DNA from 4 places in the Micromonospora sp. B006 genome. Region 2 is predicted to be linked to each of the others. Evidence: riboswitches for the same ligand, from Rfam matches in the RefSeq annotation. Region 2 holds a riboswitch; each other region holds the start of a gene.
What was found. A riboswitch is a leader RNA that binds a small molecule or an ion and turns the genes downstream of it on or off. The one in region 2 is predicted to bind cyclic di-AMP.
Positions count from the first base shown of each region.

Region 1: it holds a riboswitch for cyclic di-AMP, as region 2 does, so the genes downstream of both, MicB006_RS00515 (NlpC/P60 family protein) here and MicB006_RS25670 (C39 family peptidase) in region 2, are expected to answer to the same signal.
Region 3: it holds a riboswitch for cyclic di-AMP, as region 2 does, so the genes downstream of both, MicB006_RS18550 (hypothetical protein) here and MicB006_RS25670 (C39 family peptidase) in region 2, are expected to answer to the same signal.
Region 4: it holds a riboswitch for cyclic di-AMP, as region 2 does, so the genes downstream of both, MicB006_RS12040 (transglycosylase family protein) here and MicB006_RS25670 (C39 family peptidase) in region 2, are expected to answer to the same signal.

Region 1 covers NZ_CP030865.1:102,770-110,154, forward strand. Annotated here, with positions in the region: gene MicB006_RS00505 (C40 family peptidase) at 1-604, shown strand, start outside; gene MicB006_RS00510 (N-acetylmuramoyl-L-alanine amidase) at 670-2,703, opposite strand; cyclic di-AMP (ydaO/yuaA leader) riboswitch at 2,942-3,079, shown strand; gene MicB006_RS00515 (NlpC/P60 family protein) at 3,093-4,124, shown strand; gene dcd (dCTP deaminase) at 4,189-4,767, opposite strand; gene MicB006_RS00525 (pyridoxamine 5'-phosphate oxidase family protein) at 4,846-5,391, shown strand; gene MicB006_RS00530 (zinc metalloprotease) at 5,463-6,455, opposite strand; tRNA gene MicB006_RS00535 (tRNA-Gly) at 6,724-6,797, shown strand; gene MicB006_RS00540 (VOC family protein) at 6,877-7,385, opposite strand, start outside.
Region 2 covers NZ_CP030865.1:5,716,570-5,723,954, reverse strand. Annotated here, with positions in the region: gene MicB006_RS25690 (ABC transporter ATP-binding protein) at 1-40, shown strand, start outside; gene MicB006_RS25685 (bifunctional cytidylyltransferase/SDR family oxidoreductase) at 145-1,647, shown strand; gene MicB006_RS25680 (CDP-glycerol glycerophosphotransferase family protein) at 1,667-3,343, shown strand; gene MicB006_RS25675 (alpha/beta fold hydrolase) at 3,351-4,097, opposite strand; gene MicB006_RS25670 (C39 family peptidase) at 4,354-5,187, opposite strand; cyclic di-AMP (ydaO/yuaA leader) riboswitch at 5,393-5,533, opposite strand; gene MicB006_RS25665 (hypothetical protein) at 5,842-6,606, opposite strand; gene MicB006_RS25660 (hypothetical protein) at 6,747-7,079, opposite strand; gene MicB006_RS25655 (acyltransferase) at 7,159-7,385, opposite strand, start outside.
Region 3 covers NZ_CP030865.1:4,161,495-4,168,879, forward strand. Annotated here, with positions in the region: gene MicB006_RS18535 (alpha/beta fold hydrolase) at 1-510, shown strand, start outside; gene MicB006_RS18540 (UvrD-helicase domain-containing protein) at 635-2,752, shown strand; gene MicB006_RS18545 (cation diffusion facilitator family transporter) at 2,847-3,761, shown strand; cyclic di-AMP (ydaO/yuaA leader) riboswitch at 3,905-4,036, shown strand; gene MicB006_RS18550 (hypothetical protein) at 4,042-5,118, shown strand; gene MicB006_RS18555 (SRPBCC family protein) at 5,115-5,651, opposite strand; gene MicB006_RS18560 (STAS domain-containing protein) at 5,693-6,052, opposite strand; gene MicB006_RS18565 (hypothetical protein) at 6,486-6,890, shown strand; gene MicB006_RS18570 (BON domain-containing protein) at 7,073-7,385, shown strand, end outside.
Region 4 covers NZ_CP030865.1:2,515,237-2,522,621, reverse strand. Annotated here, with positions in the region: gene MicB006_RS12055 (SDR family oxidoreductase) at 1,106-1,804, opposite strand; gene MicB006_RS12050 (helix-turn-helix domain-containing protein) at 1,837-2,313, opposite strand; gene MicB006_RS12045 (LLM class flavin-dependent oxidoreductase) at 2,360-3,922, opposite strand; cyclic di-AMP (ydaO/yuaA leader) riboswitch at 4,068-4,239, shown strand; gene MicB006_RS12040 (transglycosylase family protein) at 4,238-4,903, shown strand; gene MicB006_RS12035 (YbaB/EbfC family nucleoid-associated protein) at 5,088-5,537, shown strand; gene MicB006_RS12030 (M4 family metallopeptidase) at 5,593-7,385, opposite strand, start outside.

The DNA of each region.
Region 1 (7,385 bases), 1.4 Mb from region 2:
GGCCGAGCAGCTGGTCATGCTGGACCGGATCGCCGACGACCAGCGCCGCCAGATCGCCGGTGTGCTCAAGGTGCGGGACGAGTACAACAGGCAGAAGGAGAAGCTCGACGCGCTGATCGAGCTGGAGACCAAGCAGCAGAACGATCTCGCGGCGAAGAAGAAGCAGATCGACTCGGAGATCAAGCGGCTCACCGCCATGCTGCCGGTGACCTCGATCCGCCCGGCCGGCTGCCCGAAGATCGACGGCGTGGTGAGCAGCGCCGCGCGGACCGCGATCGCGACGGCGTGCGCCCAGGTCGGCGACCCGTACGTGTGGGGCGCCACCGGCCCGAACTCGTTCGACTGCTCCGGCCTCACGCAGTACGCGTACAAGGCGGCGGGCATCTCGCTCACCCACTTCACCGGCGCGCAGTGGAACGAGGGCCGCAAGGTGTCCCGCTCCGAGGCGCGCCCCGGTGACCTGGTGTTCTTCGGCTCCGATCTGCATCACGTCGGGCTCTATCTCGGCAACGGGGTGATGGTGCACGCGCCCCGGACAGGCAAACCGGTCCAGGTGTCGAGCATCAACACCCAGCCGCTCGCCGGCTTCGTCCGGGTCACCTGACCTCGGTCACACGAAAAGGCCCCCGGTCCCTGCGGACCGGGGGCCTTCGCGTTCTGGTGGAGAGGTCAGCGCGGCGCGCCGACCGGGGACGGCAGGATCAGCACGTCGTCCAGGTTCACGAACATGATCCGGTGGCCGAACTGGACCTGCACGTAGCGGTTCTCGCCGCGTACCACGGTCCGGTCACCCGGGGCGGAACCGTCGAACGAGACCGCCCGGTAGTACTCGCCGGGCAGCACCCCGCCCACCGCGTACCGCTGGCCGGCGGCGAACGTGTACTGCAGCGGCGAGATGGTCTGGTACGGGATGGTGTCCGGGTAGGCGGCCTGCTCCGGGTAGGCGCGGCCGTACACCGGGATGGTGGCCTTGCCGGGCCGCGGGGTCACCACGAAGCCGGTGGCCCACTTGGCGGTGGGCGCGGAGGCCGGGTTGAGGAACCACGCCTTCTGGCCGAGGTACCAGATCGCGGTCCAGTCGCCCTGCCGGCCGGCGAGCGCGTACGTCTGGCCGGCGGAGGCGCGGGCGCCGTGGTCGGAGATGTACATCGTGTCCGGCGTGCCGTCCGGGCGCAGCCCGAGGTCGTTGACGAGCGGGGCGTCCAGGCTCGGCGCGGTCCGCAGGACCACCGCCGAGGAACCGCGCGACGGGCACGGCTCGGCCGGCGGCCGGGGCGTCGGGACGCCGGGCGGCTGCTGGTTGCAGCCGGTGAACGCGGGCCGGTTGGTGGCGAAGTCCGGGTCGATGGTGACCAGGCCGGTCTTCGCCGTGCCGGTGCCGCGGAACGGTGCCTTCATCAGGTCGTAGTAGTGCGACCAGTCCCAGTAGGGCCCCGGGTCCCAGTGCATGCCGCCCACGTTGGCGGCGGTGATGCCGGGCACGTTGTCGTGGCCGATGATGTGGTGCCGGTCCATCGGGATGCCGAACTTCAGCGCCAGGTGGCGGACCAGCTTGGCGGAGGTGCGGTACATCGCCTCGGTGTACCAGGTGCCCTGGCCGGCGAAGCCCTCGTGCTCCAGGCCGATGGACTTGGCGTTGACGTACCAGTTGCCGGCGTGCCAGCCGACGTCCTTGGTCTTGATGTGCTGGGCGATGTAGCCGTCCACCGAGCGCAGCGTGTAGTGCCAGCCCAGGTAGTCGGCCCGCTTCACCAGGTCGACGCTCGGGCCGAAGTAGCCCTCGGTGTCGTGGATGACGATGTACTCGATCTTCTGCTGCTTCGGCCGGTCGCCCAGGTCGTGGTTGCCGTAGTCGCCCGGGTCGTCGCTGAGCTGCTCGTAGGGGGCGGGAATCCACTCGCAGGCCAGCCGGACCGGGCACTCCAGCCCGTCCGGCCGCTCGGCGTTGCGCAGGCCGAGCCGGGCCAGCCGGGAACGGTCCGGCTTCGCGGCGGTGGCGGCGAGCGTGACCCGCTGGCCGTCGTCGGTGGTCCGGGTGGCGCCCTGGCCGAGCTGGTCGTAGACCTCGTCGGCGAAGGCCGCCGCCGCGTCGGCGGTGTCCGCGCCGGAGTACCGGGCCACCGCGGCGTACCAGGCCGCCGGGTCGGTGCCGGCGCCGACCGGCCCGCCCAGTGCCTTCTGGTACGACGCCAGCAGCGCCGCGCCACCGCGGATGTTCGCGGCCGGGTCGGTGCGCAGCGTGCCCGCGTCGAGTCCGGTGAGCGCGGCGGCGGCGTCGAGCGTCTGGAGCGAGGCGCTCGGCAACGGGGTCTCCCGCGTCGGCGCGGCGGCCGTGGCCGGGTCGAGCTTGAGCGGGCGGGCGTCGTCGCCGCGCGGGTCCTCGTCCTCGTCGACGTGGGCGCTGCCCGGCATGGCGAGGATGTGCGCGGCGTCGGTCAGGTGCATCGGGCCGTAGCCGCCGCTGGTGCTGGGCTGCCCGGTGTGGGTGTCCCAGCGGGACTCCAGATAGGAGACGCCGAGCAGCACGTTCTGCGGTACGCCGTACTCTGCCGCGGCGGCGGCGTATTGTTGTTGCCGGTCGCTCGCGGGCGTGGACGTGTCCGGCGCGGCGGTCACGGGGCCGGTCGTCGCCAGCACGGTGGCTGTGGCCACGGCGGCGGCGAGCAGTATCCGTCTGCCCGACGGCAGGGCGGAGAGATGCATCGAACCTCCTGGACAGGGATGGGGGTCACTGCATTCCCACCCTCACTCCGCACACCCGTGATGGTCAATACCTTTCCAGTGAGTAATCAGCAGTGAAAGAAAATTTCACCTCCGCGCGGAGTGGGGCATCGCATCGCGTACGGAGTGTCACGGCGCTGGAAGTTGCGGATCGATAACGGTGGTCCCTACTCTGGTGAATCGTCGGCCGCACGTCTCACCGTCCAACCCGGTCGGTGACGGTTCGACACCGCCGAGTCGCCTCCGGGCGAGCCGGGGAACCAGGTACCTGGGGTGAATCCGCAGCGCTGCTGCGGTAGGGCGGCTCCCTTCCCGCCCGAATCCGTCAGCTAACCCGGTAGGCGGTACGGAAGAAGGAGTACGGACGCCCGGTGGCACTCCATGCCCCGCGGCCGTCGTCGGGCCGGTCCACCGACCGGTCCAGCCTCGCGCCGCGTTCCCGCTGGTCCCGCTTCACCACAGCCCTCGCCGCGCTGGTCGGCACCGCCGTCGTTCTGACCGGCGGCGCCACGGCGGCACACGCCGAACCCTCGGTCGCCGAGATCGAGGCCCAGATCGACCGCGACTGGAACAAGCTCGAACCGGTCATCGAACAGGTGAACGCCGTACGCGAGCAGCTCGCCGCGCGGCGCAAGCAGGCCGACGCGCTCGGCCGCCAGATCGCACCCCTCCAGGCCCGGGTGGACGCCGCCCTCGGCCAGGTCGGCGGCCTCGCCGCCGACGCCTACAAGGGCGACAATCTCTCCACAGTCAACGTGCTGCTCGGCAGCCGCTCGCCCGGTGACCTGGTCAACGGCCTGGAACTGCTCGACCGCTTCGCGCACCGGCAGCACGAGCAGGTGCGTTCCGTCGCCGCGCTGCGCGACGAGCTGGCGGCGAAGAAGAAGCCGCTGGACGAGATGATCGCCGGGCTGGCGCGCACCGAGGCCCAGCTCGCGGCGAAGAAGAAGCAGATCGACGCCGAGATCGCCAAGCTGCAGAAGCTGCGGCTCAAGGTGTACGGCAAGGGTGGCGGCGGCCCGCTGCGCCCGGCGCCCTGCCCGGCCGGCTACCCCGGCGGCCCGGCCGGAGCGGCGGTGAAGTTCGCCTGCGCCCAGATCGGCAAGATCTACGTCTGGGGCGCCGCCGGCCCGGACCACTTCGACTGCTCGGGCCTCACCCTGGCGGCCTGGGCCAAGGGCGGAGTCTCGCTGCCGCACAACGCGCGCCAGCAGCACGCCGTGACGAAACGGATCAGCCGCGCCGACCTGCGCGCCGGTGACCTCGTCTTCTACTACAGCGACCTGCACCACGTGGCGATGTACGTGGGCGACGGCTGGGTGGTGCACGCCTCCCAGTCCGGCAAGCCCATCACGATGAAGCGGGTCGACGACGGCGACATCAACAGCTACGGCCGCGTGTAAGGAAGGGTCCCCTCTTAACGCCTCCGGTAGAGGAGGGGGCCCCTATTAACAACTGCGGTCGGCGTCAGCGCGTCGGCCAGGTGCGCCAGCTCTGCCAGGACCGGCTCGGCGTCGGGCCGCGCTGCCCCTGGTAACGCGAGCCGTAGACGGCCGAGCCGTACGGGTGCTCGGCCGGCGAGGAGAGCCGGAAGATGCAGAGCTGGCCGATCTTCATGCCGGGCCAGAGCGTGATCGGCAGGTTCGCCACGTTCGACAGCTCCAGCGTGACGTGACCGGAGAAGCCCGGGTCGATGAAGCCGGCGGTCGAGTGGGTCAGTAGACCCAGCCGGCCCAGGCTCGACTTGCCCTCCAGCCGGCCGGCGAGCTGGTCGCCCAGCGAGATCACCTCGAGCGTGGAGGCGAGCACGAACTCGCCCGGGTGCAGCACGAACGGCTGCCCCTCCGGCACCTCCACCATCGAGGTCAGGTCGTCCTGCTGTACCGACGGATCGATGTGTGTGTAGAGATGGTTGTTGAACACCCGGAACAGCCGGTCCAGGCGTACGTCGATGCTCGACGGCTGCACCAACGTGGGCTCGAAGGGCTCCAGCGCAAGCGTGCCGGCCTTGATCTCGGAGACCAGGTCGCGGTCGGAGAGCAGCATCGGAACACCATAGCGACCGGTATGGGTGACCTGCGTGTCGCACTACATCTTCGTACACGTGTTCGATAGGATGTCCGCATGGCTTCCTGGTCCGAATTCGCCGCCGACGAGCCCCGCCTCGCCGACGAGATCCGCCTCCTGATGCAGCAGTACGGGCCGGGCTTCGGCTACCTCGCCACGGTCCGCGCCGACGGCGGCCCCCGCGTCCACCCGGTTTCCCCGGTGATCACCGACGACGGCCTCTGGTGCTTCGTCATCGACTCGCCGAAGCGCCGCGACCTCGAACGCGACGGCCGCTACGCGCTGCACTCGTTCCCGCCGGAGGAGAGCGACGACGAGGCGTACATCGCGGGGCGCGCGCGGCCGGTGACCGACCCGGCCACAGTGGCCCACCTGGCCCGGATCGCGCGGGCGTCGCCGCAGGGTGACTGGCGGCTGTTCGAGTTCACTGTCGAGGCGGCGATGCTGACCCGGCGCGACCCGGTGGCCCAGCCCGGCGCCGCCCCGCCGCAGGTGCGGGTGTGGCTCGACCCGCTCGGTGCCGAACCGGCCCGGCGTGAGCCGGTAGCCGCCGAGGGCCGGCGCGGGCGGCACGGCTTCGACACCCGCCGCCCGGCCGCCTGACCAGAGCCCCGAAACGAGCGGTGCCGGCCCGTCCGAGGACAGGGCCGGCACCGGTACGTGGTGCGAGAAGGTCAGGCTGCGCGGTAGGCGTTCCACGCGGTGAGCATGCGGCTCGCCTGTCCGGCGGTGAACTGGTACATGCAGGAGTCGTACGTGTAGTCCATGAAGTTGGTGATCGGGTCCTTGCCGGTGGCCGAGCAGGTGTCACGGCCGGTAGGGCACTGGTACGCCGGGGACGCCTCGGCCGGGGTGTCGGAGACGCTGTCACCGGAGCCGGAGCAGCCGCCCTGGAAGGTGTGGTAGAGGTTCAGCCAGTGGCCGACCTCGTGCGTGCCGGTGTCGCCCTGGTTGTAGTTGGTCGACGTGCCGCCGGGCAGCGACTCGCTGAGCACCACCACGCCGTCCATCTTGTCCAGCGTCCGCTTCGGGAACGTGGCCCAGCCCAGCAGGCTGTCGCTCAGCTCGCCGAGGTAGATGTTCAGCGTGTTCTTGCCGCCCTCACGCAGCGAGGTCTTCATCGAGCGCTCGGCGGAGGAGCCCTGCACGATCGGGTACCACGACGGGTTCGTCACCCGGTTGATCTTCGTGAGCTGGAACCCGAAGGCGGTGGCGGCGCCGCCGGTCGAGCCCGCGTACGACTGGTTCAGCACGGTGATCTGCTGGTTGATCATCGAGTCCGGGATGTTGCCGCCGGCCCGGGTGCTGTTCTCCTGGATGACGTGCACGACGACCGGGATCGTCACGGTGGCCAGCGGGGTGACGGCGCCGGCCCGGAAGTTGGCCCGCTCGCGCTGCGCCGCGGCGAGGTCGGCTTCCCGGTCCTGGACCTGCCTGGCGGTCAGGTGGTTGGGGTCGAGCTTGGCGTTGCCGCCCTTCGCGACGCGGGCGTTCGAGTGCTCGTCGGCGTGGGCGTCAGCAGGCTCGGCGCAGACGCCGGCCGGGGCGGCCGAGAAGGCCGAAGCAGCGGGGACGACGCCGACGGCGGCGGTGCTGAGCAGCAGCGCGAGGGTCGACGTCGCGACACCGGCGGTACGCCGGGTCAGCAGGTTGGGACGCAGTCCCATGGGCCCACCTCTTTCTGACGGCGTGCCAGGGGGTGTGTCACGCCGGTGCGGAAACGTGGGGCAGACGTTACATCTCATCGATGCATTTGAGAACGCCCATATGTTGCCGACGTGCAACTTCGCGCTCGGCGACCTCGGCGCGTGCTTGATCCACTCCAGTTCGGGGAGGTGGCGGGGTCAACCGCCCGCCGATGCCGCCACCTCGGCGAGGTGGCGCGCGTACCTGACTGCACGGGGGTGGTGACCTTCAGGTAGAGTGGTGCCGCCTGCGGGTGTAGTTCAATGGCAGAACATCAGCTTCCCAAGCTGACAGTGCGGGTTCGATTCCCGTCACCCGCTCCAGCGTGAGGCCCCAGCTCAGGACAGGTTTCCTGGCTGGGGCCTCAGTCGTTACTGCCGCTTCTTGTTGTGGCCGTGCCCGCTACCCCAGTGCTGCTGCAAGGTCGGCGGCGTTGTCGAACGCGGGTGCCGCCCTTTCGGATTCGTCTTCCGTGAGCGTGACGGACTGGGCGCGGGCCAGCATCTCGGCCGCAGTCTTCGGATCGTGCAGCACCATCGCGAGTTCGGCGCGGTAGACCAGGACCTCTACCTGCTCGACCGGGTCGTCGTCGGCTTGCGGGCGGGCCAAGGCGCTGTCGAGGATCCGAACGGCCTGTCCGACGCTTCCCCTCGAATCGGCCTGCACGACAGCATTCGCCAGAGCCTTGGCCAGCCGCCCGGCAGGCGTGGTGGCCGGCAAGGGCGCGGTGGCGGCGTGCCGAAAGACGCGGATCCAGTTGCCGCCCGGGTCGATGACGCTGAACCCGCCCAACCCGTCGGCGTTCTTCCGCGCCCTGGGCCGGGTCATCCGCGGCGTTCCGGACACCAGTACCTTGCCGTACGCGGCGCGCATGCCGGCTGCGAATGCCCGGTGTAGTCCCTCGATGTCCG
Region 2 (7,385 bases):
CACCAAGGAGGTCTGCGACGCGTACGAGGGCCAGAAGTAGCCCGCCGGAGCGCACCGGTCCCGGGATCGCCCGGATCGGTGCGCTCCGGCGTCCGCGTTAAGGTTTTCGGACCCATCCCCTTTCACCCAGAGTGAGGTACGGCAATGACGCAGGACCACACCACCGCACCGGACGCCGCGCCGGCGAGCCCGGCACCCTGGCGCCCCGCGCGTACGGTGGCCGTGATCCTCGCCGGGGGGACCGGCACGCGCCTCGGGCTGGGCATCCCGAAGCAGCTCCTCAAGATCGCCGGTAAGCCGATCATCGAGCACACCCTCGCCGTCTTCGAGGGCGCGCCCGAGATCGACGAGATCATCGTGCTGATGGCCACCGGCCACGTCGACGACGCGCGGCGCATCGTCGCCGACGCAGGCTTTCGCAAGGTCACCAAGGTGATCGAGGGCGGCGAGACCCGCAACGACACCACCCGGATCGCGCTCGACGCGGTCGGCGAGGGCGACGTCAACATCCTCTTCCACGACGCGGTGCGCCCGCTGGTCAGCGCCCGGATCGTGCGCGAGTGCGTCAACGCGCTCTGGACGTACTCGGCCGTCGACGTGGCCATCCCGTCCGCCGACACGATCATCCAGGTCGACGCGGACGAGTGCATCACCGACATCCCGGTCCGCTCCCGGCTACGCCGCGGCCAGACCCCGCAGGCGTTCCGCTCCGGCACCATCCGCGAGGCGTACCGCCGCGCCGAGGGCGACCCCGACTTCGCCGCCACCGACGACTGCGGCGTGGTGCTGCGCTACCTGCCCGGCACGCCGATCAAGGTGATCGACGGCTCGGACGAGAACATCAAGGTCACCCACCCGGTCGACGTGCACCTGGCCGACAAGCTGTTCCAGCTCGCCGCCGCGCAGGCGCCCCGCCTGACCGACCGCCGCAGCTACGCCGAGGAGCTGACCGGCCGGACCATCGTGGTCTTCGGCGGCAGCTACGGCATCGGCCACGACCTCGCCGAGCTGGCCCGCTCCTACGGCGCCCAGGTCTTCCCGTTCAGCCGCTCCACCACCGGCACCCACGTCGAGCGCGCCGAGGACGTGACCGCCGCCCTGAAGACCGCGTTCGAGGCCACCGGCCGGATCGACCACGTGGTGGTCACCGCCGGCATCCTGGAGAAGGGCGCGCTCGCCGAGATGGACTCCGAGACGATGGACCGTCTCCTGCACGTCAACTTCGTCGGCCCGGTCACCATCGCCCGCCAGTCGCTGCCGTACCTGCAGCAGACCAAGGGTCAGCTGCTGCTCTACACGTCCAGCTCGTACACCCGGGGCCGGGCCCGCTACGCGCTCTACTCCGCCACCAAGGCCGCGCTGGTCAACCTCACCCAGGCGCTCGCCGACGAGTGGGCCGAGTTCGGCGTACGGGTCAACTGCGTCAACCCGGAGCGCACCGCCACCCCGATGCGGACGCGGGCGTTCGGCGAGGAGCCGGAGCACACGCTGCTCTCCTCCGAGGCGGTCGCGCAGGCGTCCCTGGACGTGCTGATCTCCGAACTGACCGGTCAGGTGGTCGACGTGCGCCGGGCCCCCGCCGAGCAGGCCGCCGCCGTACCGGCGCAGCCCGGCGCCGACCGGTCCGAGCTGTCCACCGGCGCCTGAGACCGACGGGACGTGTCAGATGCGTGGTGACCTGGTCCGCAAGCTGCTCGCCCGGGTGCTGACCACCGGGCTGGCGGTGCTGGCCTTCCTCGTCGTGGCGCTCACCGGAGCCACCGGCTGGGGCCTGGCCCTGGCCGTCGCGGCGCTCGCCGCCACCGCCTGGGAGCGCCGCGTCCGGCCGTCGGCCGACGGGCTCGCCGAGACGGTGCTCGTCGCCGCCGGCATCCTCGCCGGCTACGCCCGTCGCCTCGACGACGGCTTCGACCCGGCCCTCGCGGCCACCGCGCTCGTCCTGCTCGGCCTGGTACTGCTGGTCGGCCCGCTGCGGCAGGCCGGCGCGCTGGAGATCCGGGCGGCGAACCTCCCGGTCCGCACGTGGACGCCGCTGGTCGCCGCCCGGCTCGGCGACGCGCTGCTGGTGCTGCTCGCCCTGGTGGCGCTCGCCGCCGTCCTGACCCTGCCCGCCTGGTCGGCGCTCGCCGCCACGCTGCTCGTCGGCGCCGGCTGCGGTGCGATCGCGCTCGACCTCGCCCGGCGGCGGTTCCGGCCGCCCGCCGGCGGGGGCCCGGTCGGCCGCGCGCTACGCCGCCACCAGCCCGAGTTCGTGCTGCACTTCTCCGCGCCGCCCGGCTCGGAGTACCAGGTCACCATGTGGCTGCCGTACCTGGAACGGATCGGCCGCCCGTTCGTGGTGGTGCTGCGCGAGCCGGAGCTTCTGCCCGCCGTGGCCGCCGCCACCCGCGCCCCGGTGGTCCTCTGCCCCACCCTGAAGGCGCTCGACGAGGCGCTGGTGCCCAGCCTGCGCGTCGCGTTCTACGTCAACCACGGCGCGAAGAACGCCCACCTGATCCGGTTCAACCAGCTCACCCACGTGCAGCTGCACCACGGCGACAGCGACAAGGCCCCGAGCGCCAACCCGGTCTCGGCCATCTTCGACAAGATCTTCGTGGCCGGGCAGGCGGCGATCGACAGGTACGCCCGCGCCGGCGTGGAGATCCCCGCCGACAAGTTCGTCGTGGTCGGCCGGCCCCAGGTCGAGGCCATCGAGGTACGCCGGGAGCCGGTCGCCGCGTCGGCGCACCCGACGGTCCTCTACACCCCGACCTGGACCGGGCACCACGCCGACGCCAACTACTGCTCGCTGCCGGTGGCCGAGACGCTGATCCGCCGGCTGATCGACCGCGGGGCGGCGGTGATCCTGCGCGCCCACCCGTACACCGACAAGAACCCGGCCTCGGCCCGCCAGCTCGCCCGGCTCACCGAGCTGCTCGCCGCCGACCGGGCCAAGACCGGCCGCCCGCACCTGTGGGGCGCCGCCGCGGCCCGCGAGCTGACGCTCACCGAGTGCGTCAACCGGGCCGACGCCTTGGTCTCCGACGTCTCCGGTGTCATCTCCGACTGGCTCTACTCCGGCAAGCCGTACGCGGTCACCGACACCGGCGCCGACGGCGAGCACTTCGTCGAGCGGTTCCCGCTCGCGGCCTCCGGCTACGTGCTGCGGCGCGACATGTCCAACGTGGACGAGGTGCTCACCGACCTGCTCGACGCCGACCCGAAGGCCGCGCAGCGCTGGGCGGCGCGCACCCGCTACCTGGGCGACTTCCCCGCCGACGCCTACGCCGAGGCGTTCCTCGCCGCCGCCCGCCGCGAGCTGGAGGCCGACTGGGCGGTCCCGGCGCAGCGCGCGGTGGTGTAGACCCCGCTCAGAGGTACGTGTCGAGCAGGGCGAGCACGGCGGCCGGGTCCTCGACGTGCGCGTTGTGGCCCAGACCGGGCAGGGTGGCGACCGGTACGCCCAGCTCCTTGAGCTGCTCGTCGCTCACCATCGGGTCCTGCTCGCCGCGGGCCAGCAGCACCGGCACGCCGGTGGCGGCCAGCAGGGCGGGCAGCAGGGGCTCGCCGACCGCGAACGCGGCCGGGTCCATCGCCAGCCGCCAGCGGCCGTCCACCCGCCGCAGCCCCGCCTCCACCACCGGGTGGTCCGGGGCGAACAGCCCGGCGAGCCCGGAGACGCGCAGGTAGCGGCGGGCCGCCTCGTCCCGGGTGGCGAACCAGGTGACCGGCCGGGCGGCCAGCTCGCCGGCCTTCGCCAGCTCGGCCGGGGACCAGACCGCCTTGATGCCGAGCCCCACCACCGCGTCGACCGGAAGAGCCCGCTGCCGGGCCGCGAGCGCCAGCGCCACCACCCCGCCGAGCGAGTGCCCGAGCAGCACCAGCCGGTCGTGCGGGCCCAGCCGGACCGGGCCGAGCCCGTCGGCCACGCGCTGAGCGAGGGCCTCGAAGGAGTAGCCGTCGAGCGGCGGCGACCAGCCGTGGCCCGCCAGGTCGGGGGCGAGCCAGCGCCCGGGCCAGCGGCGCTCCAGCAGCGGCGCCCAGGGCAGCCACACCTCGCCGGTGGCACCCATGCCGTGCAGGAGAATCAGGTGCCGGTTCCCCGTCGCATCACCCATTGGCGCAGTCTGCCACCGCCCGCCCCGGACACGCGAGACCAAACCCGACCGACCCGCCCCACCCACGCCGCCCGCCCTCGCCCTCGCCCTCGCCGCCGATCTTGGAGTTGTGGTGCCTTCCATAGCGGGCGAGCCGGGCATACCAGGCGCCACAAGTCCAAGATCGACGCGCCGAGAGGGCGGCGGGCGAGGGCGGGTGGGGACGGGGAAGGCCGGCGCCCCGGGAGGGGTGCCGGCCTTCGGACGTGCGGGACGGTCAGGCGGAGTAGCCGCGGCTGGCGATCCAGTGCGCCAGGTCGATCGTGGTGAGCCAGTACGACGGCAGCGACGGGTCGGCCGAGTCGGCGATCCGGACGGTCCGGCCGTCGTCCTTGTAGCCGATCACCGCGACGTAGTGGCCGCCGGGGAACGAGTGCCAGCCGCCGTTGGTGTCGGTGGCGGTGCCGGCGACGTTCGCGACGACCCCGCGGCCGTTGCTGATCGCCTCGACCACGTCGGCCTGGAGCCGGTCCATCTGGGCCGGGCTGGCCGAGCCGGGAATCATCCGGGTTTTGTACGGGTTGCCCTTGACCTGCTGGTTGAGCACGCGCGTGGTGTCCTCGGCCGAGTTGGTGCCCATCTCGGTGGTGCCGAGCGGGCCGGCCAGCGCGTCCTGGCTGCGCTCGATGCCGGTGGCGCTGAGCGCGTTGCGCACGGCGGCCGGGCCGCAGTAGTAGTAGTTGATCTGCGCCTGGTAGTCGTAGTCCAGGGTCTTGCTGGACGGCGGCTTCGGCGCGGCCTTGGTGACGTCCGGGTCCGCCGCGGCCTTCTTCGCCGACGGGGAGGCGCTGGGCGACTTGCTGGGCTCGGCGCTCGGCGACGCCGGCGGGACGACGATGCGCGCCTCGCCGCGGCTGGCGGGCTCGCCGAGGCGTGCGCCGAGTTCGGCGACCGAGGCGGTGTTCTCCTGGTGGGCCGGGGCGTCGTCACCGACGGCAAGGGCGGTGCCGGCGCCGGCGGCCAGCACGAGCGCCGCGGCCGATCCGGCGATGATCTGGTACGGGCGCTCGGTGGCGATCCGCCGCAGCTGACGCTTCAGGTGGTGCTTCACGAAATCCTCCACGGGGGGCGTGATCGGCACACGCCGGCCCGGCACGCGGAGGGATCCACACGTGCTGGCAGGGCCGGATGGGCCGGGGGGCGGTACGCCCGTGATGCCGGGCGCCCAGGGGCGGTTTGCCGGTCGCGTCAGGCGAGCGCGGGCACCGCGGAGCCGTGGAGGCGGGGGGACGATCGAGGGGTGGGCACGAGGATGGCACTCCTTCCGTGGCCGCCGACCGGGTTAGCTGACGGATTCGGGCGGGAAGTACGCCCTACCGCGGCAGTGGCCGCGGATTCACCCCGATGGTGCTCATGGTTCCCCGGTTCGTGTTGACACGATTAGGCGGGTCGGCGCGGCGTCGCCTTCTGCGATCGGTTACCGCACCGGACGCGCCGACACTACCGGTGGGTATTGCCCCTGCCAAGCGCTCCCACCTGCGTAAACGTGATCCTCGGTAACGGATTTCGGAACAGCCGGTTACTGACTTCACTCAATGGGACAAGCGGTGGTGGCGTGACCTGGCGGCGGAAAGGGGACAGACGGCGAGCGGGTGACCGGCAATTGCGCGGTCGGCTGCCCTGTTCTGCGCCGGACGCCCGTTTCCGCGTCCCGGGTGAGCGGGGTCACCACATTCCGGGTAACAATTCGGTCGACGGCGGCGGCTCAGCCGACCCGGGCCGGACGCCACCGGGCGTTGCGGACGGACGCGCCCACGGGCAGGGGCATCGTCGCCGCGCCGCGGGACACCGCGGCGGGCCGCAGCGCCAGGGTGGCCGCGTACGCCTCGGCGGCGAGCGTCCGGGCGGCCTCGGCGGCCAGTTCGGCGTCCCGCCAGGCCAGCCGCTCCCGCTCGGCGGCGCTCTCCCACCCGGCCCGGCGCCGGTCCCGGATGGTGCGGGCCAGCACGATCTCCTGCTCGGCCGGGTGCCGGCGCGGGTCCCACCCGTTGCGGCGCGCCAGCACGTCGGCGAGCTGGCGGGCGGACAGGTCGCCACGCCAGTGCGCCGTCATGGCGGCGTGGTGCAGCCAGCGCTCCCGGGCCGCGTACTCCGCAGGGGTGCGCGGGGTCCGCGGGGCGGCCAGCGCGGCGGCCCCGGCCAGGCGGCGCGCGGCGGTGTCCGCCTCGTCGTACGCGGTCCAGGCCCGCTCCGCCTCGTCCTGCGCGGCCAGCCACCGTTCCCGGCGGCGACGGGCCGTCTGGGCGGCCCCGGTGGCGGCCACCGCCACCTCCTCGGCGTACCGGACGAGGTCGTCGCGGCGCGCGGCGTCCGCGTCCACCGGATCGGCGGCGACCTCGGCGGCACCGTCCCGCTCGGGCCGGGCCACCAGCACGGCGAGCAGGCCGAACGCGAGCAGCATCAGGAAAGACCAGATGGCGGCGGCCTCGGGGACCGCGGTGAGGAAGTGGTAGAGAGCGGTCTGCGACATGGTCGGCACCTCACGGGAAGAACCTGGCGGGAGACTCCGCGCGGCCGGTCGGGGCGGGGCGCGCGTGCGCCGGGCCGTCGAGGGGCGGGTGCGGGATGACGTTCGGTGGGTGCGGTGACGGGCGAGCGCCCGTGGGCGGATCAGCGGGCGGGCGGGGCCCGCAGGCCGACCGGCGCGGTGATCCGGCCGGCCGGGACCGGCTGTGGGCCGGCCGGGAGCGTGTCGGTCGCCCGTGCGGCGGGCGCGGGGGCGGCGGCGGGACGGGCCTGCCGCTCGGCGGCGCGGTCGGGTTCCGGTCGTGGGGCGGCCGGCGTGCTCACGTACGTCGGGCCGGCTGCGGCGGCCGGGGCGGCGCCGGCCGGCAGGGTGGCCGCGCCGAACGAACAGGCGACGACCACGGCGAGACTGGCCAGCATCCGGGCGGTCCAGCGCGCCACCCACCACACGGGGCAGGTGAGCGCGATCGGAAGCACGGGTACAAATTACCGCCGATCCCCCGGGGACGCACCGCCGCCCGGCGTGTCGCGAATCGGCCGGACCGGGACGCAGCGGTCAGTCCGGTCGACGCCGCCCGGCGTACTCGATGCCCTCGGCCGGACCGGCGACGGGCGGCGCGCCGCCGTCGGCGGCCGCGCCCTCGGCGGGCCCGCGCGGAGCCGGCACGGCCGGTGCGCGCGACGCCGCGCGGGCCCGGCGGGACGGACCGAGCAGGCGCATCATCGGCAGCTCCACCCAGCGGTGCAGCGCGGCGGCGAGCGCGAGCGTGAGCAGCAGGAAGC
Region 3 (7,385 bases), 1.6 Mb from region 2:
GCCGAGGGTCACACGCACACCGTCTACGGCCTCTCCCCCCGCATCACCCGGCTGATCCGGCTCGCCGAGACCACCGGCGCCGGGGTGCTGGCCCGGTGCGGCGGTTGGCGGCCGCCGCACGCGCTGCTGCGCGCGCTGCGCCCGAGCATCCGCTGGATGCTGTTCGGCGACCGCTGCGACCCGGCGGACATCCGGCTGGTCACCTCGGCGGTGGCCCGCGCCACGCTGCGCTCGATCGGCGGGTTCCGCGCCTCGATCGGGGCGCAGCACCGGCTGGAGACGCTCGCCGCGCTCGGCGGGCTGCCGGCCGCCGCGCTGGTCGGGGACCGGGACCGGCTCACCCCGCCGCCGTGCGCCGAGTCGATCGCGGCGGCGCTGCCCACCACGGAGCTGACCGTCTGCCCGGGCGCCGGTCACATGCTGATGATGGAGCGCCCGGACCAGGTGAACGACGCCGTGGCCGGGGTGCTGGACCGGGTGCTGACCAGCCGCCCGACGACCCGCCTCTGAGCGTCTCCCGCTAACGAACGGCACTGACGTACGCCACGCGGACGGCATGCCCCGGCACTCCGGTTGCCGAGGGCCCGTACCCTCATTCAGCCCGTCGTGCCGTCCGACCACAGGAGCGCCCGCGTTGACCGACCAGACCACGCTGGACCGGGAGATCGCCGCCGAGCAGCGCCACCTCGACCGGGTGTACGCCAGGCTGGCCGAACTGCGCCGGTCGGCGGCCGACGCCGAGCGGGAGGGCTACCAGCTGGCCCGGGTCGGCAACTTCGGCGCGCTGGTCGAGCGGGACGCGATGGTCTTCCACGCCGCCCAGCGCCGGCACGTGCTCGACGCCGAGCACGAGGGACTGGTGTTCGGGCGGCTGGACCTGCGTACCGGGCAGGTGCTGCACGTCGGCCGCCTGGGTGTGCGGGGTGTGGACGCGGAGACGCTGGTGGTGGACTGGCGGGCCCCGGCCGCCGCCGCGTTCTACCAGGCGACGCCCGCCGAGCCGCGCGGCGTGGTGCGCCGGCGCACGATCCAGTCGGCCTCGGAGAAGGTCACCCGGATCGAGGACGACCTGCTGGACCCGGAGGCCGCGCCGCCGGAGATGGCGGTGGTCGGCGACGGGGCGCTGCTGGCCACGCTGTCCCGGGCCACCGGCCGGGGCATGCGCGACATCGTCGCCACCATCCAGCGCGAGCAGGACGAGGCGATCCGCTCCCCCGGCAACGGCGTCACGATCGTCTCCGGCGGCCCGGGGACGGGCAAGACGGCGGTGGCGTTGCACCGGGCCGCGTACCTGCTCTACTCCGACCGGGCCCGATACGCCGGCGGCGGCATCCTGGTGGTCGGCCCGTCCGGCGTGTTCGTCGAGTACATCGCCTCGGTGCTGCCCTCGCTCGGCGAGGAGACCGCCACGCTTCGCTCGCTCGGCTCGCTGTTCCCGGGCCTGTCGGCGTCCCGGACCGACCCGCCGGACGTGGCGGCGGTGAAGGGCTCGCTGCGGATGCGCCGGGTGCTGGAGCGCGCGGTACGCGACGCGGTGCCGGACTCCCCGGCCGAACTGCGCCTGCTGTACCGGGGTGAGCTGCTGCGCCTGGAGCGTCCCGCGCTGGACGCGATCCGGGACCGGACGCTGGCCCGGGGCGCGCGCCGCAACGAGGTACGCCGGGCGGCGTTCGACGCGGTGCTCGCCGCGCTCTACGCGCAGGCCCGCACGCTGCGGGTGGGCCGGCTGCCGGAGCAGCCCGCGTTCGAGGACGAGATCATCGAGCGGCCGGAGTTCCGCGAGTTCCTCAAGGCGTGGTGGCCACGGCTGCACCCGCGGCACGTGCTGGACTGGCTGGCCCGCCCGGACCGGCTGCGCCGCTACGCCGGGGGGATCCTCTCCTCGGCCGAGATCCGGCTGCTCGGGCAGGCGTACCGCACGCTCGCGACCGACGGGCTGACGGTGGCGGACATCGCGCTGCTGGACGAGCTGGACGCGCTGCTGGGCAAGCCGGTGCAGCGGGCCCGGCCCAAGCGCGACCCGTACCAGCTCGCCGGTGGCGTGCGCGAGCTGAGCACGTACGCCGATCGGCAGCGCGCCGCCCGGGCGGCGGCCCGGGAGCGTCCGGCCGACTACCGCGACTACGCGCACGTGGTGGTGGACGAGGCGCAGGACGTCTCGCCGATGCAGTGGCGGATGGTGGGCCGGCGCGGACGGCTGGCCTCCTGGACCGTGGTCGGCGACCCGGCGCAGACGGCCTGGACCGGCGACCCGCAGGAGCTGGACCGGGCCCGGGAACAGGCGCTGGGCCGGCGCAAGCGGCACCGCTACGAGCTGACCACCAACTACCGCAACTCGGCGGAGATCTTCGCGGTGGCGGCGGCGGAGATCCGCCGGCTCTACCCGGATCTGCCGCTGCCCGACGCGGTCCGGTCCACCGGCGTGCCGCCGGTCGAGCGCGTGGTGCCCGCCGCCGAGCTGCCGGCGGCCACCGTCGAGGCGGCCGAGGCACTGCTCGGACAGGTGGAGGGCACGGTGGGCGTGATCACGCCGGTGCCGCGCCGGGACGAGGTGGCCGGCTGGCTGGGCGCGCGCGGCGCGGGCCGGCTCCAGGTGGTGACCAGCCTCCAGGCCAAGGGCATGGAGTACGACGGTGTGGTGCTGGTGGCGCCGAGCGAGATCCGGGCCGATCCCGGGTCGGGCGTGCGCACGCTCTACGTGGCGCTGTCCCGGGCGACCCAGCGCCTCACCACGCTCGACCCGGTGGGGTGAGGGGCCGCGCCGGCACCACCCACAGTTCACTTGCATACATAGCGATGTGAACATACATTGGGCCCGGCCGGTACGCGGCAGGGAGGGTGTTGGCGTGGGCGCAGGTCATGACCACAGCGGCGCGGTGGCCAACGCGGCACACCGCCACCGGGGCCGCCTATGGGCCGCGTTCGCGCTGCTCGCCGTCCTGATGGTGGTCGAGGCGGTGGCCGCCTTCACCACCGGCTCGCTCGCCCTGCTCTCCGACGCCGGGCACATGTTCACCGACGTGCTCGGCATCGGCATGGCCCTCGCGGCGATCACCGCCACCCGGCGCGCCGGCACCGACCCGCAGCGCACGTTCGGCCTCTACCGGCTGGAGGTGCTCGCCGCGCTCGCCAACGCCGTGCTGCTCGGCGCCGTCGCGGTCTACGTCCTGGTCGAGGCGGTACGCCGCTTCGGCGAGCCGCCGGAGGTGCTCGCCGGCCCGATGCTCGTGGTGGCGGTGCTCGGCCTGCTCGCCAACATCGTCGCCTTCGCGCTGCTGCGGGCCGGGTCGAAGGAGAGCATCAACCTGCGCGGCGCGTACCTGGAGGTGCTCGGCGACCTGCTCGGCTCGCTCGGCGTGATCGCCGCGGCGCTGGTCATCGCGGTCACCGACTGGTGGTGGGCGGACCCCCTGGTCGCCGTCGGGATCGGCCTGTTCATCCTGCCGCGCACCTGGCGGCTCGGCCGGGCCGCGGTGCGCATCCTGGTGCAGGCGGCGCCGGAACACCTGCAGGTGACCGCCGTGCACGACCGGCTGGCCGCGGTCCCCGGCGTGGCCGAGGTGCACGACCTGCACGTCTGGACGCTCACCTCCGGGATGGAGGTGGCCTCGGCGCACCTGACCACCGACCCCGGCGTCGACCCCGGCGGGGTGCTTGCCGCCGCGCGGGCCGCGCTGCACGAGGACTTCTCCATTGATCACGCCACGTTGCAGGTCGAACCCGGAGCGTCCGCGGGCGTGTGCGGAAAGACCGAGTGGTGATTAGGACCGACTTAAATCACTGTGGCTGCTGTACAGTAATGTCGGTTTTGCCCCGCCATGCGGCACCACGCGTCGGAGCCGCGCCCGGGCCGCGCCGGTAGGCTCGGTCGCGGCCGCAGCCACCGGCGTCACCGGCGCAGGTGGGGTGGCCGTCGCCTAATCGCCCGAAGGGGCGAGCCGGGGAACCACGTAAGTGGGGTGCATCCGCGTCAGCGGTAGGGATCTTCCGTCCCGAACCCGTCAGCTAACCCGGTCGGCGGTTGACGGAAGGACGTGTTGAATGCCCCCAGTGGCACCTGTACGACGGACGGCCGCCCGGTTGGCGGCCCTGTTCGTCGCGACGCTGACTCTCGGCGTCGCGACCGTTCCGGCCTCCCCCGCCTCGGCGGCGCCCCGGACCGCCCTGCTCGCCGCCGCACCCGGCGACGACGAGGGCGGCACGCCGGAGCTGCGCGCCCAACTCGACGCGGCCAGCAAGGGCTGGCTGGAGGCGAAGGCCGCGCTGAACCAGTCGGTGAACCGCCAGAAGCAGCTGAACGACCAGCTCAAGACGGTCGGCGCCGAACTGGCCGCACGCGACGCCAAGGTCGGCGAGATCGCCGGAGTGGCGTACCGCGCGGGCCGCCTCGGCACCGCCGCGGCGCTGCTCGACAGCAACAGCCCGGCGGGCTTCATGGACCGGGCCGCCACCCTGGAACAGGTCGCCGCGCACGAGGACCGCACGGTGCGCGAGCTGATCGCCACCCGCGACGAGGCCACCCGCACCCGGGCCGCGCTCGACACCGAGATCCGCGAGCAACGCAAGCAGGTCACGGTGATGGGCAAGCGCAAGGAGCAGGCCGAGCGCGCGCTCGAAGTGGCGAACGACAGGGCGTCACGCAGCAGCAGTGGTGGCGGCGGCAGCGTCCAGGGCACCTCCAACAAGAACGCGAAGCCGGCGCCGCGCAACTCGGACGGCTCGTGGCCGGCGGAGTCGTGCAGCGTCAACGACCCGACCCCGGCCAACGGCTGCATCACCCCGCGGACGCTGCACGCGCTGCAGCAGGCCAAGGCGGCCGGCTTCACCCGGTACGTCTCGTGCCACCGGCCAAGCGGCTCGGGCGAGCACCCGAAGGGGCGGGCCTGCGACTTCGCCGCCCAGAAGAACGGCTTCGGCGGCGTGGCCAGCGGCGGTGACCGGACGTACGGCAACAACCTGGCCGCGTACTTCGTCCGCAACGCCGACCCGCTCGCCGTGCTCTACGTGATCTGGTTCAAGCAGATCTGGCTGCCCAGCAGCGGGTGGAAGGCGTACAGCGGCGGCAACGGCGACCCGTCCAGCGACCACACCAACCACGTGCACCTGTCGGTGTACTAGCGCGCTCCCGGGGGGCCGGCCGGATCGGGCCGGCCCTCCAGCGTCGCGCCGAGACGGGCCGCCAGGCTCAGGTGAGCGGCCCGGGCCTGGCGGAACGCGTACCCGAACAGCGGCGCCGGCGCGGTCAGCGTGATCTCCACGTCGATGCGCACGGTGCCGTCGGGCTCGTCGCGCAGCCGGGTGTGGTTGCGCACCGTCGTCGCCGGCTGCTGCCGGGCCACCGTGACCACCTCGTCCTCGCTCGCGACCAGCACGTCCGCTTGGTACGTGACCGGGAAGTGCAGCGGGCCCAGTTGCAGCCGGTCGGTGATCGCGTAGCTGGCCAGCGCGCCCGGCCGGGCCGGCAGTTGCCGGACCCGGACGATCAGCGGATGCAGCTCGCCCTGGCGACTGAGGTCACCCAGCAGTGCCACCGCGTCGGCCCGGCCGCACCGGGCCTGCACGGTGTAGCTGAAGCTGTCGCTGCTCTGCAAGCGGGCCCCCTCGCCGTCGTACGTCGCGACGATCGTCCCGTACGGACGCCGGGCTGGCAACGGGTAGAAGGTCCCTGGCCGGAGGGGGTGCGAGCGGGCGCTCAGGCGCCGGGCAGCACCTCGGGGGTGTCGTCGGCGAACCACGGTTCGGGAGCGCCGAAGAGGCCGAGCAGGCCGGTGACCCAGAGCTGCCGGTGCACGAACCGGCTCGGCTCGGTGACCACGAGCTTGACGCCGCTGACCTCGCAGGTCTGGAAGCCGGCCACCATGGCGCTGATGCCGACCGAGTCGATGAACGTGACGAGCCGCATGTTCAGCTCGATGCGCGCGGGACGGCCCTTCGCGAGCACCTCGGCGATCGCTTCCCGCACCTCGTACGCGGTGTCGACGTCGATCTCCCCACGGGGCGCGATCTGGACGACACCACCCGGCCGCACCGACTTCACGATCGACAGGCTCACGCGAGCACCTCCACTCGCCCTTGACGGGCGCCTCATCAGTACGCGGGCCGCGACCGAGAGTATTCCTCCAACGGCTCGGTCGCCACCCCCCGGGATGAGCAATTCGCGAACTGGGCACACCTGGGCGCACCCAATCCGGACCTCCGGGTTCCAGTTTCCCCTTCGACGCGGGCCACGGCCAGCCGTACGGCCGGTCGGACCCGTCGATCCGCCGACCAGGGTAGCGGGCGCGCGCACCTCGCGCCGACACCCCGCTCTCGGCGCGTTCGGGTGGTTCGTCCCGGTTTGAAAGCCTGGTAGCCGCCCGCGCCCCACTGTGGGTTTGCCGCCGCCGCCCGCGGGGCACTGCCCGGGGGAGTCAACCCGTGACGCGCCGGATGGACACCGGAGTCCGAAGTGGCCGCCGGCCTTCGGCACCCGAGGAGGTAGAACGATGTTCGGATCCAACCTGCTGGACCGCCGGGGCAAGGCCGAGCGGGTCGCCGACCAGGCGTGGCAGCACCTGCTCTCCGCGGCCGGCTCCGCCGGTGACAGCGTGCGCGACGCCACCCGCGCCGCCCGCCGCAACTCCTCCGGCTTCGCCGACGACGCCACCGACCTGGTCGGCACCGCCGCCGAGGAGGCGCGCCGGCGTGCCACGCTCGCCTTCGACGCGCTGGCCGGGCGCCGGCCCGCCCTGCCCTGGACGCTGCTGATCGCGGCGGCGCTCGCGGGCGCGGCGATCGGCTGGGCCGCCGGCACCGCCGCGCGCGCCGCGGGCAGCCGCGACCGCGCCGCGGACGAGATCGAGTTCGTGGACGTGGACCGCCCGAACTCCCCGGCCGGCCTGGACGGCTGACCCGCACCCCACCGGCACGGTGGCCGCTCCCGGTACTCCCGGGGCGGCCACCGTGCTGCGTGGTGCGCTCCCCCTCCCCTCGCCTCACCCGGACCGGGTGAGGGTGGGTCACCCGGGACACGCGCAGGATCGCGGGTGCGGGACCCCGTGCCCGCGCCGCCGTCGACGGGAGGGGAAGCCGGATGGCCACCGACACGATCACGCGTACCGACCGGGACATCCAGTCCGCGGTGCTCGACGAACTGACCTGGGAACCCCGGGTCGGCCCGGACGAGATCGGGGTGACTGTCACCGAGGGCGTGGTGACGCTGACCGGCCGGGTGGACAGCTACGCCAAGAAGTGGGCCGCCGAGCGGGCCGCGCACCGGGCCGCCCGGGTCCGCGCGGTCGCCAACGACCTCTTCGTCCAGATCGCCACCGCCGCCGGGCGGGAGGATCCGGAGATCGCCGTCGCGGCCGTACGGGCGCTGGAGTGGGACGCGTTCGTACCGGTCG
Region 4 (7,385 bases), 3.2 Mb from region 2:
GACCCGACCCGGCTAGCCCGGCCCGGCTAGCCCGGCCCGACCTGGCTCGGCTCGGCCCGGCCCGACCTGGCTCGGCTCGGCCCGGCCCGACCTGGCTCGGCCCGGCCTGGCCCAACCTGGCCTGGCCCGGCCTGGCCCGGCCCGGCCTGGCCCGGCCCGGCCCGGCCTGGCCCGGCCCGGCTCGGCTCGTCCGACTCGACCCGACCTGGCTGGCTTGATCGACTCCGTTACGCCGAGGTGGCGGTATCGGGGTGCCTCCGATGCCTCCACCTCGGCGAGCTGGTGTCGATCAAGCCTCGGGAAGTCGATGCGGGCGGTTGTCGGGTCAGTCCTTCGCCGGGCTCGTGCGGGAGGCTGGCTGCTGCTTGATCCACTCCAGCCCGCCGAAGTGGTGGTATCGGACGGGCCCTGACCCCACCACCTCGGCGAGCTGGTGTTGATCACGCTGGGGTGTCTCAGGGTGGGGAAGATCGATCCCACCTGCAGGGATGTCAGGGGCTATGGGTGAGTGAGCGCCCTGGTGGAGATGGTCTTGCGGGCGCCCGCGTCGGCGGGGCGGCCCAGGTGCGCAGGTGTGGATCGGGCGGATCTGACGGAGCACCGCTTGGCGGGCGCCGGCTGATGGCGGGTCTTGTCGAAGGCTGTTGATCGAGTGTGCCCGGGCGGTTGTCGTGGCTGCTGCTTGATCGACTCCATTACGCCGAAGTGGCGGCATCCGACCGCCTCTGACGCCGCCACCTCGCCGAACTTGAGTGGACCACGATGGGTGTCCCAGAGTGGGGAAGATCGGTCCCGGATGGAGGGACGTCGGGAACTCTCGGTGAGTGAGCGGCCCGGTGGGGTGGTTCTACAGGCCCTCGTCGATGGTTGCGGGCCGGGGCGGATCTGGTGGAGCTGGGTGCGGCGGGTGCCGGGTTCGTGTCGGGGGGCGCTGATCGGCTGTGCCGAAGCGGCCGCCGTTGGCAGCCGACCGGACCGAGGTCGATGCGCGCGCCGGGCAGCAGCCGTGCGGATGCCGAACATCCGTGGCTGGTGGGCGCGCCGAGCGTGATCGGGGCCGTCTCGCCGAGGTGACGCCGCCACCTCGGCGAGGCGGAGCGGCGGATCAGGGGAGCGCGGGATAGAGCGCGGCCACTCCGCCGGACAGGCCGGCCTGGACCCGGCGGGCCACGTCGTCGGCCAGGATCTCGTAGCTGTCGGCCTCGATGCCGTCGACAGCGAGCCGGGCGACCTCCGCCGGGTCGGCCTTCGGGCCGGGTACGGCGGCGGCCATCTCGGTGTCCATGTAGCCCACGTGCAGCCCTGCGACGCGGACGCCACGGTCGGCCAGCTCCAGGCGGAGCGCGTTGGTCATCGACCATTCGGCGGCCTTGGCCGCGCCGTACGCGCCGACCCCGGGGAAGGTGAGCCAGGACAGCGCGGACAGGACGTTCAGGATCGTCCCGCCGCCGTTCGCCGTGATCCGGGGCGCGAACGCGCGTACCACCGACAGCGTGCCGAGGTAGTGCGTCTCCAGCTCCAGCCGGATCTGCGCGAGGTCCCCGTCGAGCAGGTTGGCGCCGGTGCTCACGCCGGCGTTGTTGACGAGCAGCGTCACGTCCCCGGCCCGCTCGGCGGCGGCGGCCGCCGACGCGGGGTCGGTGATGTCGAGGCGTACCGGGGTGACGCCGGGCAGGTTCACGGTGTCCGGGTTGCGCGCGCCGGCCCAGACGGTGGCGCCGCGCGCGACGAGTTCGGCGGCCAGGTGCCGGCCGAAGCCACGGTTGGCGCCGGTGACCAGGGCGGTGCTTCCAGCGATCTTCATGTCTCGCTCCGAGAGGTGGTGAGGAAGGGGGGTCAGGCGGACAGCAGGCCCGGACCGGGCAGCACGGCCAGCTCGCCGGGCGGTACGTCGTGCCCGGCGTCGCAGCGCAGCCGGGCGTGCACGGCAGCGCCGCACTCGTCGTGGGCCACCCGGACCGCGGGGCCCGCCTCGTCGGCGGCGTACGTGTCGCCCCACTGCCGCAGCGCGACGAGCACCGGGATGAGATCGCTGCCCTTGGATGTGAGCACGTACTCGTCGCGGGTGCGCTGCCCGGGCTCGCGGTAGGGGCGCCGGTCGAGCAGCCCGTCGGCGACGAGCTGCTTGAGGCGTGCGGCGGCGACGGGCTCGCTGATGCCGACCCGCCGGGCGAAGTCGTCGAAGCGGCGGGTGCCGAACGACGCCTCCCGCAGCAGGAGCAGCGTGGTGCGGTTGCCGACCACCTCCAGCGCCCGGGCGATCGAGCAGTTGGCGGTGGACCAGGAGTCACGCTGCGCGAGGAGGTCCGTCATGGCGTCGACGGTACCCCCTGACTTAGGAAATCAGAAGTCAGCTACCTCACAGCTGGCCGGGGAAGAAACCGTGCCGGGCCAGCGGCTCGACGATCTGGTGCTCCTCGTACGACAGGTGCGACAGCAGCGTGTCGGTGAGCAGGTCCACCGCCTCCTGGAGCTGCGTGAAGTCGCCGGGCCGCCGGACCAGCTCCACGAGCGCCCGGTCGACGCTCTCCACCACGCCGTGGATCACCACGTGCTCCTCCTCGAGGCGGTCCAGCACGGCCGCCAGCCCTGCCTCGGAGCGGCGCAGGTGCGGGAAGATCGAGGCGTCCTCCAGCCCGTGGTGCTGGGTGACCATGGTGCAGTACGCCGCGCAGTACGCCCCGAGCGTCCAGTTGTTCTGCCGCATGGTCATCTCGTTCAGCGCGGCACGCGCCCGGCCCGGCGAGACAGTGCCTCGCTTGACCTGTTCCAGCAGGTCGCGCACCTGGGCCAGCTCCTGGCGCAGATGGTCGTGCACGTCCACCAGGTGCTGCCCGGCGGCCTGTCCCCGGGCCGGGTAGACCTGTCCGGCCGGTGGCGGCGGGGCGGTCGGCCGGGTCGACTCGTCCCAGGGGCGGCGCGCGCTCAGGCGTACCCCCGGGTCTGGGGTGGGAGTGACCGCCAGCGTGGCCGGCCCGCCGGTGGCGGCCGTCTCGTCGGCGACCGCGCGGGCGCCGCTGCCCGGCGCGGTGCGCTCGGCGGCGACCAGCTCCCGCACCGCGGGCGCGACCTCCTGGGCGAAGATCTGGATCGCGCGGGGCTCGTCGCTGCCGAGGATGAACGTGGTGACGCCGTGCTCCAGCGTGAGCCCGGCCAACTCCTCGACCCACTGCTCCGGCGGACCGGCCAGGAAGCCGGCCGACGAGCGGGCGAACGTGCCGTTCACGTTGAGCATGCGGCGGATCTCGGCCGGGTCGCGCCCGGCGGCCTGAGCGCCCTCGTCGACGAGCGCGTTCAGGGCGGGCAGCTCGTCGGGCCCCTTGGGCAGGTAGGACAGGGAGGGCAGCCAGCCGTCGGCGGCGCGGCCGACAAGGCGGAGCATGCGCGGCTTGTACGCGCCGACCCAGATGCCCACCTGATGCGCGGGCGCCGGGCCACGCTTGGCGCCGACCACCCGGTAGTGCTCGCCGTCGACCCGGATCATGCCGCGCCGGTCGATGTCCCAGACCTCGCGGATCACCCGGATCGCCTCGTCCAGGGCCTCGACTGCCGCGCCGGGGGACAGGCGCCGCCCGCCCGTCGCCTCGATCGCGTCCCAGAACGCGCCCGCGCCGAGCCCCAGCTCGACCCGCCCGCCGGTGAGCAGGTCCAGGCTGGCCACGCTGCGGGCCAGCACCACGGGCTGCCGCAGCGGCAGGTTGAGCACGTTGCCGGCCAGGCGGATACGTTCGGTGGCGGCGGCCACGTAGGACATCAGCGTCCAGGTGTCCAGGAAGCCCGGCTGGTACGGGTGGTCCTGGAACGTGACCAGGTCCAGCCCGACCTGCTCGCAGAGCGTGGCCAGCGCCACCACCTGGTCGGGCTGCCCGGCGGCGGGGGTGATGAAGCCGCCGAAGGTCAGCTCGTGTCCGTGATCGGTCATCCGTCCGGCCCTCCCGTGATCTTGCTCAGCCCTGCCACCGTAGCTCCACAGGTGGTAGCCCGGCCGGGTGAACAGGGTCACAAGAAGTGGATGATCGTCGCAAATCGTCCATAACGTCGGTTCCGTCCGCATTCGTGGACACCGTAGGCCGGAAACGCCTAGTCCCGCCTCCGGCCGCGGTTACCGGACGTCGTGCGGGAGCGGGGGAACCACACGTACCACGGTGCCTCGTCACCTCGGGGTGAAGCCGCCACCGGCGGCCGGGCTCCTCGGCCCGAACCCGACAGCTCACCTCGTCGGCGTGGAGGAATCCACATGTCAACTGCATACTCGGCTCGAAGCCGCCGTACGGCTCTCGGAGCGGTGGTGGCCGGCACCGCCGTCGGCGCCGCGACCCTGTTCGGCCCGGCCGCTCCGGCCAGCGCCGGCGTCAACTGGGACGCGGTCGCGCGCTGCGAGTCAGGCGGCAACTGGAAGATCAACACCGGCAACGGGTACTACGGCGGGCTCCAGTTCTCCCGCGCCACCTGGAACGGCTACGGCGGGCAGAAGTACGCCGCCCGGGCCGACCTGGCCAGCCGGTCCGAGCAGATCGCCGTCGCCGAGAAGGTGCTGCGCGGGCAGGGCATCGGCGCGTGGCCGGTCTGCGGCAGGAAGGGCGGCTCGGCGAGCGCCGCCGCGACCCGGTCCGAGCGGGCCACGCCGAAGAAGGCGAACCCGAAGAAGACCACCTCGAAGCAGACCGCCCCGGAGCGGGCCGCCACGCGCAGGGCCGCGCCGGAACGGGTCGCGACGAAGGCGGCGCCGCGGCCGGCGTCCGGCGTCGGGACGTACGTGGTCCGGCGCGGGGACACGCTGTCGGAGATCGCCGTGGCGCAGCGCGTCGACGGCGGCTGGCGTGCCCTGCACGAGCGCAACCGGGCAGTGGTCGGCGACGACCCCGGCCTGATCTTCCCTGGTCAGCGGCTGCTTCTGCGCTGACCTGATCCGGACGCCCGGCCGGTTCGCCCCGGCCGGGCGTCCGGCCGTCCGCGACACGCCGTGTCGCCGGTGTCCGGCCTGCTCCCGGCGCCGGGACACGGCCCGCGACGGCCGGTGACCGCGATTCGTCGGAGCCGGTTGTTAGGGTCACGATGATCGGCTAAGACGTGAAGAAAGCGCGGATATGACCAACGACCCGTTCTCGGCGGCCGCGAGCCTCGACGAGCTGCTGACCCGCACGCAGCAGGCGCTCACCTCGATGCGCTCCCGGTCCTCGGCGCACGCCGACGGCGAACCGGCCGACCTGCTGCGCGCCGAGGGCACTGCGGCCGGTGGGCGGGTCCGCGCGGTCGCCGTCCAGGGTGGCCGGCTGGATTCCGTGACGATCGACCCGGAGCTGGCCGGCGAGCCCCTCGACGTCCTCAGCGGACACCTCGTCGCCGCCGCCAACGACGCGCTGTCCGAGCTGGACGCACAGGTCAGCGCGTCGGCGCGAGCCGACGCCGACGCGCTCGCCGCCCGGCTCGGCAGCATGGGCGACCAGGCCGAGCTGTTCGGCCGCGCGATGCACGAGGCGGCCGCCCGGATCCATCGTGACCGCGGCACCTCGTCCCGGGCCGGGCGCCCGGCCTGAGACGACGAGGCGGCCGGCCGCCGGGAGGACGACGACCGGCCGCGCTACGCCACGGTCAGCTCAGGGTGACCGCGGTGTCGTCGACGACGAAGGACGTCTGCAGAGAGCTGTCCTCCACGCCGCTGAACGAGATGGTCGCCGTGGTGCCTGCGAGCGACGAGACGTCGAAGGATCGCTGCACGTACCCGGTGGCCTTGTTCAGGTTGGAGTAGGTGGCCAGCGTGGTGCTGCCGGCCTTGACGGTGAGCTTGTCGTACGCGGTGCTCGTGGTCGTCTCCGCGCTGTCGATGTGCAGCCAGAAGCTCAACGTCGCCCGGCAGCCGGCCGGGATCGTCACCGACTGACTGAGCGTGTCGGTGTGCGACGAGCCGTACCCGTCCAGCCACGCCTTGTACGAGCCGCCGTGCGCCGCCTGGCCGCTGTCGGTGGTGATGACGCCGGACGAGGCGGTCCAGCTCACGTTGCCCGACTCGAAGCCGGGGTTGGCGAGCTTGTTGCCGGAGCAGCCACCCGACGGCGGGGTGGTGGTGGCGGTCGGCGTGGGCGTCGGGGTGCCGCCGGCGCAGGTCGGCTCACCCGACTGGGCCGGTACGCTGACCGCGGCCCAGGCCGCCTTGACCGCATTGAACTCGGTGCAGCTGCTCGGGTAGAGGTTCTTCGCCGCCTGCAACGTCCAGACGCGGTACTTCAGGTAGGACGAGGACGACGTCTTCAGCAGCATGGCGTTGTACATGATCTTGATGGCCTTCTGGATACCCAGACCGCTCACGCTGCTGCTGTTGCAGGTCGAGCTGGACGGCTGCCCGTTGGTCGGGCTGCTGCCGTTGGCCAGCAGGTAGAACCAGTGGTTGCCCGGCCCGGCCGCGGCGTGCACCTCGGTCGACGGGATGCTGCTGGAGTAGCAGTTCGGGTCGCCGAGCGCCGACGGGTTGTACATGTTGCGGATCGGGCCGGAGCCGACCAGGTTGATCTTCTCGCCGACCAGGAAGTCCGGCGCGTCGTAGCTGGACGGCTCGTTGGCGAACCACTCGGTGGCCGCGCCGAACGTGTCCGCCACGAACTCCTGGGTGCCGCCGCCGGAGATGCCGCCGGGGGTGTAGTCGTCGATGCCGTGGCCGATCTCGTGCGCCACCACGTCCAGCGAGCCGATCCACTGACCGGCGGTGTTCTTGCCGATCTGTACCTGGCTGCCGTCGTAGTAGGCGTTCTGGTCGTTGAGGCCCACCCGGATCGGCCAGTAGCCACCGTTGCCGTTGGCGCCGTTGCGGCCCAGCCACTGGGCGAGCATCTTGTGCTCGGTCTGCGCGGAGAACAGCGCGTCCACGCAGCCGGTCTCCTTGTTGGTGGCGGTGCCGTTGCCCCACACGTCGTCGGAGCCGCTGAACGTGGTGTTGTTCGCCGAGTCCTGGCAGCTCAGGTTGGTGACGGTCGGGTCCTTCATGGTGTACGTGGAGCCCGACTGGGTGGTGTTGAGCGTGAGCGGGCTGGGCCCGTTCCAGGCGCCGGTGCCGGTGCCGCGCACCACGTGCTCCTGCTTGCGCAGGACCGCGCCGGTGCGGGCGTCGACGTCGACGGTGAGCCGGCTCGGGCCGTCCGCGCTGGTGCCGCGTACCGTGGTCTCCCAGGCCAGCGCCGGTGCGGCGCCGAGCGTGTAGACCACGAGCGTGGTGCCCTCGACCGCGCTGACCGTCTTGAGCTGGGCGCGCGCCGTGGTCGCGGCGGCGGCCTCGGTCAGCGCGGGCGTGGTGGCGAGGGCGCCGATCGGCCGCTGCTGCGCGACCGAGGCGTACTTGAGGTTGCCGGCCGAGTCGGTGGCCAGCACGAAGTCGCCGCCGACCACGGGCAGGC